Regions from separate parts of the Thalassospira sp. MIT1004 genome, predicted to be linked through region 2. Evidence: predicted binding sites of a transcription regulator. Region 2 holds the regulator's gene; each other region holds the start of a gene.

Region 1 (5,806 bases), 190 kb from region 2:
GACGGCCCGCGGAATGTTCCGGGTCGCCCGAATGCGCCGCATATGTCGCACGGTCCCAAAAAGTAACAGTCTGGCTGTCGCTGACCTTCACGGTCTTCGCGCACGCCCAATTAAAAAGCCGCCCTCTTCCGATGGGCGGCTTTTTCTGTTTCGGGTCCAGTCCTATTTCGACTGAAGGACATATTGGGCAAAGCCGTTTTCGTCCTCGCCGACAAAGCTGATATTGTCGGGTGCGTTCATTGCAGAGGATGCCTTGGGACTGGTGACAAACGTCACCTTGGATGCCTCCCCGATGGGGGCCAGGCTCCAGTTGCCATCGGCCTTCGGATCGATTTCCTTTTCCTCAAGGATATAGTTCGCCAGAACCGTACGGTTTTCATCGGGTGCTTCGATGATGATGCTTGATCCATCAAGTCCCGGGAAATTGCCCCCGCCACCAGCACGGTAATTATTGGTCGCAACCACGAATTTCTGATCGTCGGCAACCGGCTTGCCATCATAGGTCAGATTGATGACGCGGTGCGCGTCCTTGTTTACCACCTCGCCTGATGCGTTGTATCTGGCCGGTTGGGTTACATCGATCTGGTAATTGACCCCATCAATGACGTCAAAGTTATAGGTCGGGAATGTCTCGTTGATCAGCGGCTGCTCTTCCCGGCTGTTCGGGTCAATCTGATTGAACTGTACGGCCGACATTTCCAACCATTCACGGACCTGCGCACCATCAAGCAGCACCGCCCGCAATGTATTGGGATAGATATAAAGATCGGCAACGTTCTTTAGTGCGATCTTGCCTTCGGGGATGTCGGTGAAATATTCCGGGCCGCCACGGCCACCGGCCTTGAACGGTGCACCCGCCGACAGGATCGGCATCCCGTCATATTCCGAGCCCTTCAGGATACGTTCCAGATACCATTTCTGGGCATTGGTCACGATCTGGATCGACGGATCATCGGCCACCAGTGCAAAGAAGCTGTTGATCGGGGCGACCGTCGTACCGACACCTTCGCGCATATAGGCAATGGTTGCCTCGTGCTCTTCTTTAACCGCCTCTATCACTTCCGGGTCGGCATCGACCAGCGGGGTGATATCACGGCCTTCTCGGTGATAAATCGGACGTGCTTCCGAAAAGCTGTCGGTCACCTTCCATTCCCCGGCATCATTGACCGAAAGTGTCAGGTCAATCACGCCAAGGTGGCTGCCCCAGAAGCCCGGCATAACGGCGGCCACACCATTGATCGTGCCTTTGGCAAGGTCGACACCGTCTATATTTGCATAGGCATCGGACGGGAACACCGTATGGGCATGGCCAAACAGGATGGCATCAATGCCGTCAACCTGGCTCAGATAATAGGTGGCGTTTTCTTCCATACCTTCACGTGCCAGTGTCGACAGGCCCGAATGCGGCACCGCAATCACGATGTCCGCGCCCTTTTCGCGCATTTCCGGCACGTATTTTCTGGCCATTTCGACAATGTCCTTGGTCACGACATTGCCTTCCAGATTGGCCTTGTCCCACTGCATGATCTGCGGCGGGACAAACCCGATCACGCCGACCTTGGCCTTGTGCTTTTTGCCGTCGCCATCGGTAAATTCACGATCAAGGATCACATAGGGCTGGAAATACGGTTTGTCATTTTCGGCATCATTATCGCCGTCATCGGCAAACACATTGGCACTGACATAGGGGAATTTGGCCCCCGAAAGACTTTTGCCCAGGAAATCGAGACCATAGTTGAATTCATGATTGCCGATATTGGCCGCGTCATAACCCAAAAGGTTCATCGCCTTGTAAACCGGATGCACCTCGCCCTCTTTCAGGCCGTGGCGCTTTGCCATGTAATCGCCAAGCGGGTTGCCCTGGATCAGGTCACCATTATCGATCAGGACGACGTTTTCGGCCTCACCGCGCGCGTTTTTCAACAGGGTCGCGACCTTGGCCAGACCGACCGTATCCGACGAACTGTCACGATAATAATCGTAATTGACCAGATGCGTGTGGATATCGGTGGTTTCCAGAATGCGCAACGATACGGCGCTGTCGGCCAATGCCGTGCCGCTGGCAAGCGCGACCGTCAGTGACAAGACTGATCCCGCAACTGCGCGACCAAAAAATGCACGACCGGCCAGACGAAAATATGACATGTGAAAGGGTCCCTGTTGAAGCGATGCTCGTGCCTGACATTATGATTGTTCGTTTGGTCAGGATTTGAAGATTTTGCGAAAATAGCAAGGCAAACACAAATGAAAACGCCCGCAAGATGATCGCGGGCGTTTTCCATATTGAAATTCTGCACCAGTTCAGGCGGCTTTTGTTACTCCGCCGGGCGCAGCATTGGTTGATCGGACTTATATCCCATAACCACCTCTTTCCCCGGCTCCGGGTCATCGGGCACATTCAGCGCCAGAACCAGTGACACCAACGCCATCGCCGCCCCGGCCAAAAACACCGCTGACGGCGAAATCAGCCACAACAACCCGAACGCCACCGGGATGAACACTGCGGCAATATGGTTGATGGTAAAGCTGACACCCGCCGTGGATGAAATGTCGGCCGGATCGGCGATTTTCTGGAAATAGGTTTTGATCGCAATCGCCATCGCAAAGAACAGATGATCGATGACATAAAGCGCCCCGGCCAGCTTGTCGCTTTCGACAAAGGCATAAGACACAAATACAATGAACAACCCTATATATTCAAATGTCAGGGCCTTGCGTTCGCCCCACTTGCCGATCAGCTTCCCGATCTTGGGGGCCATCACCATATTGATCGCATGGTTCAGAAGGAACAGAAGCGTAATGGTGGCGGCATCATAACCAAACTTCTCGACCATCAGGAACCCGGCAAACACCGTGAAAATCTGGCGGCGTGCCCCGCTCATGAAGGTCAGGGCGTAATAAAGCCAGTACCGTTTACGCAGGATCAGTTTTTTGGTCTGCGGGTGGGCATCGGCAAATTTCGGGAAGGCCATCCAGGCAAACAGCGCGGCAATAACCGTCAAGGCCCCGCCAAACAGATAGACATAGCGATATTCGACATCGAGAAGTTCCAGCATCGCCCAGACAATGCCGAACATCACCAGCGACGATAACGATTTCGCCGAAAGCTGTCGGCCCATCACCATCGCGGTGCGGTCCTTTTTCACCCATTGCAACGACAATGCCTGCTGCATGGTTTCAAAATAATGGAACCCGATCGACATCAGAACCGTCGTGCAATAAAGCCCGACGACGGTGGGGAAATAGCCCGAAATCGCCACCCCGATGCCCAGCACCAGAAGCGAGATCAGCGCAAAGGTCTGCTCGCGCAGGATGATCAGCACAAAAATCGCGGTAAAGGCCATAAAACCCGGAATTTCACGTAACGACTGCAAAATCCCGATCTCTCGACCGGTAAAATCCGCCATCTCGACCGAAAAATTGTTTAACAACGCCATCCATGTCGAAAACGACAACGGCATCGCAGCCGCCATGAAAATCAGCAGCACTTCCGGGTTGCGCCATCCCTTATGCGCAACCGCCCCACCCGACAGATCGGGATTGCCCGGCACCTCGATGGGGGCGGCATGGGTGCTTGTTTCCGGTTGTAAATCCTTGGACATGATGTTTCCCCGCACGGAACCGGTGGCAATTGGGGCACGTGCTTTTATCTGTTTGGTTGGAAGGACTTCAAACTAGCGTTGCCGCACACGTCTGTCTTGCGATAATCTGCCATCATATATTGCAAACAGGACATTCTTATGGATGGATCACGGGATATCCCGAAATATCCGCAACATTCCCGTCCCCGGCCCGATCACCTGCCGCGTCCGGTTTATGTCCGCATGAGCGACCTTCCCGCCGGGTACAGCATCGGCGCGCACAGTCACGACTGGCATCAACTGATTTTTGCCATCGAAGGCACCATGACCGTCACCACCAAAGCCGGCATCTGGGTCGTCCCGCCCCAGCGCGCGGTCTGGGTGCCGCCGGGCGTTGAACATGCCGTCAGTCACGCCACCTTCACCCGTGCGCGCCATATCTATATCGATAAAAATGCCCCGGTCGATTTGCCGGATCGCTGCACGGTGCTGGATGTAAGCCCGCTTCTGCGTGAACTGATCCGGGCCGCAACCGAAATCCCGATTGAATATGACGAAGCCGGGGCTGAGGGGCGGCTGATCCGCGTGCTGCTTGATCAGCTTAAACCGCCCAGAGACGATAACCTGCATCTGCCCGCCCCCAAGGATCCGCGCCTGGCGCGCATCTGCGAACAGTTGCAGGCCAATCCGTCTGATAACCGAACCCTTGATAACTGGTCGCGCGATTGCGGTGCATCGTCACGCACGCTGGCCCGCCTGTTTCAACGCGAAACCGGCATGCCGTTTCGCGACTGGCGGCAAAAGCTGCGCCTGCTTTACGCGCTTGAAAAACTGGCCCATCATCGACCGGTCACCGAGGTCGCTCTTGATCTCGGTTATGAAAACACCTCGGCCTTTATCGCGATGTTTCGCAAGGCCACCGGCAAAACGCCGGGTGGGTATTTCCGGTAACGCAGGAGGATGAAATGAGCGAAAAATCATACAATGGCGGCTGCCAGTGCGGTGCGGTGCGTTATCGTGTCGACAAGCTTGATCTGGATAAATCGATCACTTGCAATTGTTCGCGCTGCCAGAAACTCGGATCGGTTCTGGCCTTTACGCCGCGCGATAATTTCGTACTGAAATCCGGCGGGCAGAACCTGACCGAATATCTTTTCAACGATAAAAAGATCAGTCACCAGTTCTGCAAAACCTGCGGCATCCAAAGCTTTGCCTATGGCCAACTGCCCGACGGCAGCAAAATGGCCGCCATCAACGTCAACTGCCTTGACGATGTCGACCCGCGCAGCCTGACCCCGCATCATGTCGATGGCAAAAGCCACTAATTACCCCCCTCACAATCATCATTCCTGCGAAGGCATGAATCCAGACGGGTCCGCGAACAGATGACAAATTGGTGTATCGACTGCGCGCGATCCCTAAAATCGACCACTGAGTTTCGCTCGACCCTGATATGAAAAAATCTCAGTATTTCATACGACTTATTCAGGGTACTGCTTGATAAGCGGGACATCCTTCCCGCCAAATGCAGGGTAATCCCGAAAATGGGCAGTGTATGGTCCGGGATCGGCTTGCGGCTTGCCGCCACCGGTCTGTTTGCAGTGATGAGTTTGTTTGTCCGTCTGGCCTCGTTCGAGGCACCGGTCGGGCAAATCATGTTCTGGCGAAGCTCTGTCGCCCTGATCCCCATCGTCCTGTATCTGATGTGGCGACGCCAGTTTCCGCGCGGCCTTCGCACCGCCCGACCGTTCGGGCACCTGAAACGCAGCACCTTCGGCCTTGTGTCGATGTTCTTTTCGTTTCTGTCGCTCGCCTATCTGCCGCTTGCCCTTGCGACGGCTCTTGGCTTCCTCGCCCCGCTTCTCGTCTTGCCGGTAGCGATGATCATGTTGCGTGAAAAGCCCGGCATGGCGGTCTTTACCGCGACCTTTGCCGGTTTTGGCGGGGTGTTCCTGATGCTGTGGCCAACATTCTCGACACCGGGGATCGATACCGGCGTTCTGATCGGCATCGGGGCGGGTCTTGCCATGGCGGTCACCACCGCCTTTGCCAAGGTGCAGATCAAGGCCCTGACCAGCACGGAATCATCGGGCACCATCGCATTTTATTTTGCCGTGATCTGCTCGCTTGGCGGTTTGCTGACCCTGCCGTTCGGCTGGGCCGATCCGTCGCCTGAAATCCTGATGTGGCTGATCGGAGCGGGTCTTACCGGCGGTCTTGCCCAT
Region 2 (5,806 bases):
ACAGATGCCCTCTCATACGCGAAATTTCCATAGAAATCATAGGGGTATTTCCGCTATCCTGATTTGAACGACTTCCTTTACACGCCTATCTGCGCCGGACGCATAATCCATCATGTCACACAGCGTTCTTTTCGAGCTGTTCCTTGTCCTGACCGCCGCGGTGATTGCCGTCCCGCTGGCACAGAAATTACGTGCGAACTCGATCATCGGTTTCCTGATCGGCGGCTTTTGCATCGGCCCTTTCGGTTTTGGCCTGATCAGTGACCGCGAAGACATTTCAACCGTCGCCGAGCTTGGCATTGTCTTTCTGCTGTTCATGATCGGTCTTGAATTGTCGCGCGAACGCCTGCGCGTGATTGGGGGCCGGTTCGCGACCCTTGGTTTCCTGCAGATCGGCGTCACGATGGCCGTGATGTTCGGTGTATTGCTGCTGATCAATTACGATATGCCCGCCTCCATCGTGATTGCCGGAGCACTGGCCCTGTCATCAACAGCCATTATCCTTAAACAGCTTTCTGATGAACGCCAGTTGCACACACGTTTCGGGCGTGCAGCCCTTGCCATCCTGCTGTTGCAGGACGTTGCGGTTGGTCCCTTCCTGATCATGGTGCAGGCCGCTGGCAATGCCGGGAGCGAAACCAGCCCCTGGATCAGCGCACTAAGCGGTGTGGGGGCGGTTGCTGTATTGTTGCTGACCGGTCGTTATCTCCTGCCGCGACTGTTTCGGTATATTGCGGCTCTTAAAAACCCGGAACTTTTTGCAATCGGGACCCTGTTTGTCGTTCTGGCTGCCAGCACATTGACCGAAGCCGCGGGCCTTTCAATGGCGCTTGGTGCCTTTATCGCCGGGGTAATGTTGGCCGAAACCGAATTCCGCCATCAGATCGAAGCCGACATTTCGCCATTTCGCGGTGTTTTCCTGTCGCTGTTCTTCATGTCTGTGGGAATGTCGGTCAATGCCAATGTGGTCATCGGTCAGGCCGGAACGATCATTTTGTGGCTGATCGGGCTTCTGGTCATAAAGGCAGCGGTTCTTTTCGGATTGTCCCTGCTGATCGGCTTTAACCGTGCATCTTCAATTCGGGTCGCCATGAGCCTGGCCGCCGGTGGTGAATTCGCCTTCGTCATGCTTGCACTGGCATCGCAGAACGGGGCGGTTCCGATTGACATCGCCGTGATGCTGATCCCGGTGGTTGCGATTTCGATGGGTCTGACGCCGACTTTGATTTCGCTCGGCCACCGCATCGAACAGAAGCTTCATCCAAAGGAAACCGATCAGCTAAGCGAGATCTCGGATGAAACCGACGGCATTCAGAAACATGTTCTGGTGATTGGTTGCGGGCGCGTCGGCCGGGTTCTGGCCCGTCTGCTGCGCACCAAGGAAATCCCGTTTATCGTTCTGGAATCCGATGCCCAACAGGTTTCGCGTGGCCGAGCCGAAGGTCTGCCTGTTTATTTTGCCGATGGGTCCCGACCGGAAACATTTCGTGCCGCCCATACCGAACAGGCCCATATTGCCGCCGTTGCCATGGGCAACCCGCACGCAACCGAAAAGACCGTCGCCTTGCTGCGACAGCATTATCCGCATCTGAAAATCTTTGCCCGTGCCCAGGACATCACCCATATCGGTCCGCTGTCACGCAGTGGTGCCGATGCGGCCATCCCCGAGGTACTTGAAACCGGTTTACGCCTGTCCGATCACGTTCTGGCGGCCTGCGATATCCCGCAGGAAGATATCGATATCGAAATAGCCAAGTTCCGGCGTGCCGATATGCTGCTGATGAACGAACTTGCCCCGCGCACCGCGCGCCAAAAAACCGAAGACCAGGCACAAAAAACTGCCAAACCGGCAAAATCCAGGAAAAGCACCTGAAACACAAAGACCCCCATCACGAGAATGGGGGTCTTTCGTTTCGTCTTCCAGAATAACCGCAATCAAGCGGCTTCGACATCCAGTGCATAGCCAGCAGCACGAACCGTGCGGATCACATCGCGCGTTCCCTTGACGTCATTCAATGCCTTGCGCAGACGACGAATGTGAACGTCAACCGTGCGGGTTTCGACATAGATATTCGGCCCCCAAACCGCATTCAGAAGCTGCTCGCGCGAGAAAACCCGCCCCGGATGTTCCAGGAAATAACGCAGCAGACGGAATTCGGTTGGGCCAAGATGGATAGCCTTGCCGTTACGACTGACACGATGGGCGGCCAGATCCATTTCGATATCGGAATAGATCAACTGCCCTTGTGGTTGCGCCGGACCGGATCGACGCAGAAGTGCGCGAATACGGGCCAGCAATTCACCAATCGCAAACGGCTTGGTTACATAATCATCGGCCCCGGTATCAAGGCCGCGGATGCGGTCGCCTTCTTCGCCACGCGCCGTAACCATGATCACCGGCAAATCGCGGCTTTCAGGCTTCCGGCGGATCTGGCGGCAAACCTCGATCCCTGACATCACCGGCAGTATCCAGTCCAGAAGGACCAGATCGACATGGGTTTCGGCCAGAATTTTCAACGCTTCGTCACCGTCCCCGGCTTCGACAACCTGCATCCCCTCGCGTTCGAGGTTGTAGCGCAACATGGTTACGATTGCAGCTTCGTCCTCGACGATAAGAACCGTTGGGTCCATCTTCCTATGCTCCAGTGTCACTCATTCGGTTCTACGACGGCAAAGTTCGCCGCGTCATTTTTTGGCCGAGTATCCATCGGCAGGTCTTCGCCCTTGATCCGGTAATAGATCGTTTCGGCAATGTTGGTCGCATGATCGCCAATACGTTCGATATTCTTGGCGATAAACAGCAGATGGGTCGATGCCGTGATGTTACGCGGATCTTCCATCATATAGGTCAGCAGTTCACGGAACAGGGAATTGTACATATCGTCAACTTCCTGATCGCGCGCCCAGACACGCTGGGCCTTTTCCGCATCACCTTCGATATAGGCATCCAGAACGTCCTTGATGATTTCCTGGCACAGCTTGGCCATGTTCGGGATCACCTGAACCGGGCGGATCGGCGGCACCTGGTTAAGAACCTGCGCACGCTTGGCGATATTTTTCGCCAGATCACCGATACGTTCTAGATCGTTGGACAGTTTAAGCGCGGTCACCACCTGTCGCAGGTCATCTGCCATCGGCTGACGCAGGGCCAGAAGACGTACGGCAAAATCCTGCACTTCCTGTTCCAGCGTATCGATACGGTGATCGGAAAGAATGACCTTCTCGGCCAGTTCAGAATCCCGTTTAACGATCGCACGAATGGCGGAAATCAGCTGACTTTCGGCAAGCCCGCCCATCTGCGAAATGATGTTGTTCAGACGGGTCAGTTCTTCGTCAAACGAACTGACGATATGATGTTTCTCATCGACCATCGAAAATACTCCTGCCCGGACTTAACCGAAGCGACCCGTAATGTATCCCTTGGTGCGCTCGTCCTTGGGATTGGTGAAAATCTGATCGGTTTCGCCCACTTCGACCAGCTTGCCGAGATGGAAAAACGCCGTGCGCTGCGACACGCGGGCAGCCTGCTGCATGGAGTGCGTCACGATCACAATGGTGTAGTTCGAACGAAGCTCGTCGATCAGTTCCTCGACCTTTGCGGTTGCAATCGGGTCAAGTGCCGAACACGGTTCATCCATCAGGATGACTTCGGGGCTGACGGCAACCGCACGTGCAATGCAAAGACGCTGCTGCTGCCCACCAGAAAGACCGGTTGCCGGTTCCGGCAGACGGTCTTTGACTTCTTTCAGTAGACCCGCCCGTTCAAGCGAGGTCATGACGATTTCATCGAGCTCGTCGCGCGAATTCACCAGACCGTGAATACGTGGGCCATAGGCCACGTTGTCATAAATCGACTTCGGGAACGGGTTCGGTTTCTGGAACACCATGCCAATGCGCGCGCGCAACTGAACAACGTCGATTGCCTTGTCATAGATATCACGGTCATCAAGCGTTACCTTGCCCTTGATCGTGACACCGTCAATCGTGTCATTCATGCGGTTCATGCACCGCAGGAAGGTTGATTTGCCGCAGCCCGACGGGCCGATAAGTGCTGTGACCTGACGTTCGACAATGTCAAGATTGACATCAAAAAGCGCCTGGTTGTCGCCGTAGAAAAGATTGAGGTCACGGGCCGTCATTTTCGGGCTAGTGACTGACGGCTCTGCCGTCATTGCGCTTTGAGTTACAACAGCCATTTTACCACTTCCGTTCAAATTTCTTGCGCAGATACACGGCCAATCCGTTCATCAGAATCAGGAAGCCCAGCAAGACCATGATGGCCGCCGAAGTCTTCTCGACAAAGGCACGTTCCGGACTATCCGCCCACAGATAAATCTGCACCGGCAGAACTGTCGCCGGATCAAGTGCCCCGCCCGGGATATCAACAATAAACGCCACCATACCGATCATCAGAAGCGGTGCGGTTTCCCCAAGAGCCTGCGCCATGCCGATGATGGTCCCGGTCAGAATACCGGGCATCGCCAGCGGTAACACGTGATGGGTCACCGTCTGAACCGGCGACGCCCCAAGACCAAGGGCAGCCTGCCGGATCGACGGCGGCACTGCCTTGATCGCCGCACGTGATGCGATGATGATGGTCGGCAATGTCATGAGGGCCAGCGTCAGACCACCAACAACCGGGGCCGACCGCGGCAGGTGCATGACATTAAGGTAAACCTCAAGCCCGAGAAGACCGAACACGATCGACGGCACAGCCGCAAGGTTGTTGATGTTGACTTCGACAATCGTCGTGAACCGGTTTCGCGGTGCAAATTCTTCCAGATAGATCGCCGCCAGAACACCAATCGGAAACGACAGTATCAGTGTCACAACCAGGGTATAGAAAGACCCGACCGCAGCGCCCCAGATCCCGGCCAATTCCGGTTCGCGGGAATCACCATTGGTAAAGAACCGCGTATGGAACTGCTTTTCGACCGATCCTTGAGAGACCAGTGTATTATACCAACCAATTTCCTGATCGTTCAGGCGACGGTCGCCTTCGTCTGTGTTTGCACTGATATAACCTTTGTTGAGCATATCAAAGTCGTCACCGGAAATCAGCCAGACCTTCCGGGTCTGTCCGATCAGAGACGGATTTTCAAGCACCCTCTCGCGCAGATCATAAGATGCCCCGCCCGAAACAATGTCATAGAGATCACGCCGTTCGCTACGTCCGCTCACTTCCGGGAACTGTTTGCTCAGTGCATCCCTGATCAGACTATCAAAATTGGCCCTGCCAATAATTGCCGGATCACCTGTTCCGTCCGGATCAATCTTGGCCGGGTCGAAAAAGATTTCCATCTGAACATAGGTCTGGAAAAAGGCACTATAACCTTTCGAAATGATCGAATAGCCAAGCACAACCAGCGCCATAAGAGCGATGGCAATTGCGCTTAAGCCGTAAATCTTGAACCTGCGTTCCGCTGCGTAACGTTTTTTAATGTTACGTGCCAATTTCGGGCTGTCCCAGTCAACCGGCGTGTGCAGATTGCCAGAGATCACTTTTGCGGCGGCTCTGTCTTCCATAAGCGATGCCATATCAGTCATATTTCTCGCGATACTTCTGAACAACCTTAAGGGCAAACACGTTCAGACCCAAGGTGATAAGGAAAAGAAGCAGACCCAGTGCAAATGCCGACAGGGTTTTGGCACTGTCGAATTCCTGGTCACCGACCAGAAGTGTTACGATCTGCACGGTAACAGTGGTCACGGCCTGCAACGGGTTTACCGTCATGTTGGCGGCAAGTCCGGCAGCCATCACAACGATCATGGTTTCCCCAATCGCACGCGACACCGCCAGCAATAC
Region 3 (5,806 bases), on a different contig from region 2:
AAAATGCGTCCGCCTAGCGTGCGGGGCTTGAAACGCCGCATATATTCGGAAAACGCACCAATCTGAACTGCCATCGATCGAATTCCTAGACGGTCCTCGTATCGGCACAGAACTGATAGCCAATGCCGCGCACGGTTTTGATCAGCTTGGGGTTTTTGGCATCTTTTTCAATTTTGCGGCGCAGGCGACTGATCTGGATATCGATACTGCGGTCAAACGGGATCGAGCTCTGACCGCGTACGATATCGACAAGCTGTTCACGCGACAGCGCACGCTTGTTATGCTTGACCAGCGCCAGCAACAGCGAAAATTCCCCGGTCGACAAATGCACCGCCACATCATCAAGATCGCGCAATTCACGTGATCCGATATCGAGCGTCCAGTCGGCAAACAGGATTTTCTGGGTTTTGGTTTCTTCGTGATGAACCTGTGTCACGGTACCGGTTTCAAAACGGCGGAACACGGCACGAATACGGGCCAGCAATTCACGCGGATTGAACGGCTTTGTCAGATAGTCATCTGCACCCAGTTCAAGACCAAGAATACGATCTGTATCCTCGCCCACCGCAGTCAGCATGACAATCGGTACCTTGGAATTGCGGCGCACATCCCGGCAGAGCGCAAAACCATCCTCGCCAGGCAACATGATATCAAGGATCACCAGATCGATATTCCAGTCACGAAGCGCACGATGCATCTCCGCCCCGTCGGAAACGGTGGTGATACGAAACCCGTGCTGGAGCAGGAATTTTTTCAGGAGCTTCTGGATTTCCTGATCGTCATCGACAACCAGAATATGGGGTTCACGTCGCGTACTCAGTCTCCGCCTCCCTTCGGTCGACAAGCCCGGAACCGGACCCTGGCGCGGAGTTTAGTGCATAACGTTACAGGATTGAACCATTTTACCAAGCACCGGACACAATTGAAAAAGCCGAGGGCAAAATCCCCGGCTTTTTAGGTAAAATCTCTTTATATACAGCAGCTTAAAAACCTATTTCAGGTCATAAACTTTTGTACTGCCCGATACCTCGCTTGATACGATCAGCATGGCATTGCCGGTGGGGCTATCCTTTGCTTCGACAAACAGCATGCCTTCCGGGGCAAGTTCGCCTGCGGTGTCGGCTTCCGGATTGCCGGAAAAACGACGATCCGAATGATAGGTGACAAATTGCGGATTAGTCGGATTGGTCAGATCATAGACCATAAATCCGCCCTGACGTTCCAGACCGATAAAGGCATAAGGTGTGCCATTAACGTAGCCGGTTGCCAGACCTTCGGGTTCCGGGCCCTTGTCATCCGAGCGGTTATCGCGGCTATAGTTTTCGGTGTTCGATGCGTTGAAAACTCTCCCGTAATTGGCCGCCATGAACTGTTCGAACTTGTCGCCACTGTCAAAAACCATGTCGCCATTCGCATTCAGGACCGAGAACGAACGTGCCCCATAGCTGTAGATCACATCGAAATCGCCATCACCATCCGTATCGCCCTGCGCAGTAGTCGTTTTCAAGCGACCGAGGTTTTCATCTTTTTGCAGGGTTGCGGCATTCGGGAAGGCGACCGGATCAAGGGTCAGTTTTCCGACGCGGGTTTCTTCGCTGTAGCCGTCATAGTCGCGTGAGTCGCCCTCGTTTGCCGTCAGGACCCAGGTTTTGCCGCCGATTTCGATAGCATCGATCGTGTCTGGCATATACATGCCCATCACAGGCCATGTACGGATGTTGATTTTGCCGTCCTTGTCGCTGGCATCAAATGCGTTGACCGAATGGTCCTTGAAGCCAAGACCGGCAACCCGGACAACGTTTGCGGTTTCAATATCAATGATCGCCACCGCATTGTTTTCCTGAAGTGAAACATAAGCCGTTTTGCTGTCTTTCGAGACGGCGATATATTCCGGCTCGACATCCTGTGCCACGGTCGACGTTCCCGGGTTTGATGTCCGCATGCCATAAGGCAGGTCCACATCATTCAGGAAGCCAAAGTTTACCGTGCGAACATCGGCATCTGACAGATCGGTGAGATTTCCCGATACCGGGATAATCGAAACACTCCCTTCCGGGTCGTTGTCAAATGCGTCGTTCGGCTCGCCTTCGTTCGCGACCAGAACGTGCTTGCCATCCGGAGTAAATTTGATCATGTCGGGCAATGCACCGACAGTTACAGCCGCAATGAAATCACCATCCGTGTTAAAGAACACGGCCTTGCCCGGTGCCTGTTTGTCGTCATTCTCGACAGCCACTGCGACAATATTGCCATGAACGGCAACGCTGTTTGCCGCCTTACCCCATGTCGAAAGCTTGACCGAACCGACTTTTGCAAGTGTTTCAGGGTCCGACATATCAAGAATATCAATCGACTTGTCGCCACCATTGACCACGAATATGCGTTTGGTCACCGGGTCAAAAGCCGGAATTTCCGCAGCCCCTTCGTCAAACATGCCGGTGCGATAGTCGCCCATCGGCACGATTGAAAGCGGCTTGGCGGCAGGCGACGCCGTATCAACGGCCATTACCATGTTTTTTGACGTTGTCGTGGTGCCGCAGGCACCGAGCATAACCGAAAATGCCACCGTGGCCATCAAAGAATAACGCATATTTCCCCCTGAAAACTGGATGAACCGTGGCAGACAAACTGCGGACAATGCGTAACGGTTTAATGACCTGACGATGACAGTTTCATAAATATCTTCGGGGTGTTGATGCTCCAAACAAAGACTTCTGACGTAAGGAGGAAAAGGTTCACAAGGTTCGAACAGGAACAACAAAATGGCCCCAATGAATATTGCCGTGATCGGTGCGGGAATGGCCGGCCTTCGGGCGGCGGCCACACTTCATGCAGTCGGCTTTTGCGTAACGGTTTTTGAAAAAAGCCGTGGTGCCGGAGGGCGACTTGCAACACGTCGTACCGAATTGGGCAATTTCAATCATGGCGCCCAATATGTCACGGCACTGCATCCGGAATTTCAATCATTCCTGCAACAGGCCGAACATCAAAAATCCGTTCGGAAATGGCAACCACATCTCCTTCGTGGCGAAAAAGCAACCGCTGGGGCACCGGCATCGGCTTTGAAACGTACAAATACGGCCGCAGATATCTGGTATCAGGGGTCACCGCAAATGAACAAACTGATCACCCCGCTGCTTGATCCGTTTGAAATCCGCAAAGAACACCGTATTACCTGTATCGAAACTGCCGGACCACGCAGCTTTATCCTGCATGACGATCTGGATGGTGAATTCGGGCCATTTGACGGTGTGATTGTTACCGCCCCTGCCCCGCAAACCGCAGAGCTTCTGCAACCACTTGCCCCAAGATTTGATCCCATTGCCGATGTGGAAATGGCACCGTGCTGGGCAGCAATGATTGCATTTGCCAAACCGTTGCCCACGGCATTTGATGCCATGATCCATCCCGATCCTGCGATCAGCTGGGCGGCACGCAATGGCGACCACCGTGATCTGATCCATCGACCTTCACCTGATCTTTGGGTTCTGCACGCAAGTCCGGAATGGTCACTTGATCACTTGGAAGAAGACAAGGAACGCATCGCATTCCTTCTGCTTGAAAAACTGCATAAAGCTAGCGGTGCTAAGCTTCCCGATGTGGTGTCCATAAACACGCATCGCTGGCGATATGCCCGCACGATCAAACCGCTTGGAAAAAGTCATCTTAGCGGCATGAACGGGCACGTAATTGCCGCGGGCGATTGGTGTCTTGGTGCAAGGGTGGAAGCCGCATGGCGCAGCGGAAAATGCGCAGCCCATGCCATGATCGAGACACTGATCGGGTAATTTGGGATGCGCCGAAATGCCAATGGTCAAAGGCCGACAAAATCAGACCTGCCACACAAAACCTGCCTGACCTGCAATCGACCGTTTGTCTGGAGGCGCAAATGGCGTGATTGCTGGGACGATGTCAAATATTGCTCTGCCCGTTGTCGGGATCATCGCGCAAACAACAAGGGCGGTGCCAGTCAGGCTGACACCGCCCCATAAATCCACAGATTTGTCGGATCAAAATTAACCCCGAAGGGCATGCAACTGATAGATCAGACCGGCGGTTGAAGCGTCACGGCTATCGGCAGTTTCATTCCCCTGAACCATTGGCAGCAATTCCTTGGCAAGCTGTTTGCCAAGTTCGACCCCCCACTGGTCATAGGAATTGACGTTCCAGATAATCCCCTGAACAAAGATTTTATGTTCATACATTGCAACCAGACGTCCCAGCGTAAAGGGATCAAGCTGCTTGTAAAGGATCATGGTGCTGGGTTTGTTCCCGGCAAAGACCTTTTGCGGTGCCAGCACATCAATCTCGGCCGGGGTCAGATTGCCACCGGCAAGTTCGTCACGTACTTCGGCCTCGGTCTTGCCGCGCATCAGGGCTTCGGCCTGGGCAAAGCAGTTCGCTACCAACTTGTCATGATGGTTTGCCAATGGATGCAGGGCATTCGCCGCAACGATGAAATCAACCGGGATCAGTTCCGTGCCCTGATGGATCAGCTGATAAAAGGCATGCTGGCCATTGGTACCCGGTTCACCCCAGATGATCGGGCCGGTTTCGTAATAGATCGGCTTGCCATCGCGGGTAACCGACTTGCCATTACTTTCCATATCGGCCTGCTGCAAATAGGCTGGCAGACGTGAAAGATGCTGGTCATAAGGCAGGATTGCCTGACTGGAGGCCCCCAGAACATTGCGATACCAGACGCCGATCAATGCCAGCGTCACTGGAATGTTGCGCTCAAGCGGGGCTGAACGAAAATGATTATCCATCGCCTGCGCACCGCGCAGCAATTCTTCGAATTTCTCGTAACCGACCGCCAGAATGATCGGCAAGCCGATAGCCGACCAAAGGCTGTATCGCCCACCGACCCAGTCCCAAAAACCAAACGCGTTGTCAGTATCAATGCCGAATTCTGCAACCTTGTCCAAGGCAGTTGACACCGCGACAAAATGCTTGGCAACTGCACCTTCATCTTTCAGCAAACCAACCAGCCAGTCACGGCCCGAATAGGCATTTGTCAGGGTTTCGTCGGTGGTGAAGGTTTTGGATGCAATGATGAAAAGCGTCGTTTCCGCATCAAGGTTTTTCAGTGTATCAACGATATGCGCACCATCTACGTTGGAAACGAAATGGCAGCGAATACCGTCGATATGATACGGACGAAGTGCCTCGTTCACCATGACCGGCCCAAGATCGGAACCGCCAATCCCGATATTGACGACATCGGTGATCGCCTTGCCGGTATGGCCTTTCCAGTCGCCAGTATGCACGCGCGCGGCAAAGCGTTTCATACGTACAAGGACTTCCTTGATGTCGGGCATAACGTCCTTGCCATCGACCATCACCGGATTGCCATCCAGATTGCGAAGTGCCGTATGAAGAACAGCGCGATTTTCGGTGACATTGATCCGGTCACCGGCAAACATCCGTTCGCGCCAGCTTTCGACATTGGCAGTTTCCGCCAATTCACGTAATGCGGCCATCACATCATCGGTGATCAGATTTTTCGAATAATCGATAAACAGATCGTCCTGCGTGACATGGAAACGCGCAAACCGCGCCGGATCATCGGCAAAGGCTTTGCGTAAATTAAGGTTCTTGGAAACTTCCGCGCCCAGTCGATCAAGCTTTTCCCAACAGGTCGTCAGATTTTCTGTGGACATTCCACCCTCGGCTTCAAACAGATAGCAAACAATATCGACGTCATGTCAAAACACTAACACGCCGATGCGACCATTTGTGGGACAGTTTGTGGGACATTTTGATGGCAATCCGGCGGGAACAGGATTGCCATCACCACGGATAT

Evidence for each region. Region 2 encodes PhoB, which activates phosphate uptake and scavenging genes when phosphate is short. Its sites were predicted from a motif close to TNTCATAAAACTGTCA; they were not measured.
Region 1: a site for PhoB is predicted at 2,211-2,226, ahead of BC440_RS05530 (bifunctional 2',3'-cyclic-nucleotide 2'-phosphodiesterase/3'-nucleotidase). Genes of this name have one in related genera too.
Region 3: a site for PhoB is predicted at 2,665-2,680, ahead of BC440_RS08960 (choice-of-anchor I family protein). Genes of this name have one in related genera too.

What each region holds. Positions count from the first base shown of each region.
Region 1 covers NZ_MCAO01000011.1:159,576-165,381, forward strand. Annotated here, with positions in the region: gene BC440_RS05525 (GcrA family cell cycle regulator) at 1-66, shown strand, start outside; gene BC440_RS05530 (bifunctional 2',3'-cyclic-nucleotide 2'-phosphodiesterase/3'-nucleotidase) at 163-2,145, opposite strand; gene BC440_RS05535 (MFS transporter) at 2,316-3,602, opposite strand; gene BC440_RS05540 (helix-turn-helix transcriptional regulator) at 3,741-4,532, shown strand; gene BC440_RS05545 (GFA family protein) at 4,547-4,906, shown strand; gene BC440_RS05550 (DMT family transporter) at 5,126-5,806, shown strand, end outside.
Region 2 covers NZ_MCAO01000011.1:347,903-353,708, forward strand. Annotated here, with positions in the region: gene BC440_RS06385 (cation:proton antiporter) at 113-1,873, shown strand; gene phoB (phosphate regulon transcriptional regulator PhoB) at 1,936-2,631, opposite strand; gene phoU (phosphate signaling complex protein PhoU) at 2,649-3,371, opposite strand; gene pstB (phosphate ABC transporter ATP-binding protein PstB) at 3,393-4,196, opposite strand; gene pstA (phosphate ABC transporter permease PstA) at 4,198-5,547, opposite strand; gene pstC (phosphate ABC transporter permease subunit PstC) at 5,540-5,806, opposite strand, start outside.
Region 3 covers NZ_MCAO01000022.1:78,205-84,010, reverse strand. Annotated here, with positions in the region: gene BC440_RS08970 (ATP-binding protein) at 1-74, opposite strand, end outside; gene BC440_RS08965 (response regulator) at 86-844, opposite strand; gene BC440_RS08960 (choice-of-anchor I family protein) at 992-2,590, opposite strand; gene BC440_RS08955 (FAD-dependent oxidoreductase) at 2,763-3,788, shown strand; gene BC440_RS22380 (DUF2256 domain-containing protein) at 3,795-3,992, shown strand; gene pgi (glucose-6-phosphate isomerase) at 4,017-5,663, opposite strand; gene BC440_RS08945 (PfkB family carbohydrate kinase) at 5,806-5,806, opposite strand, start outside.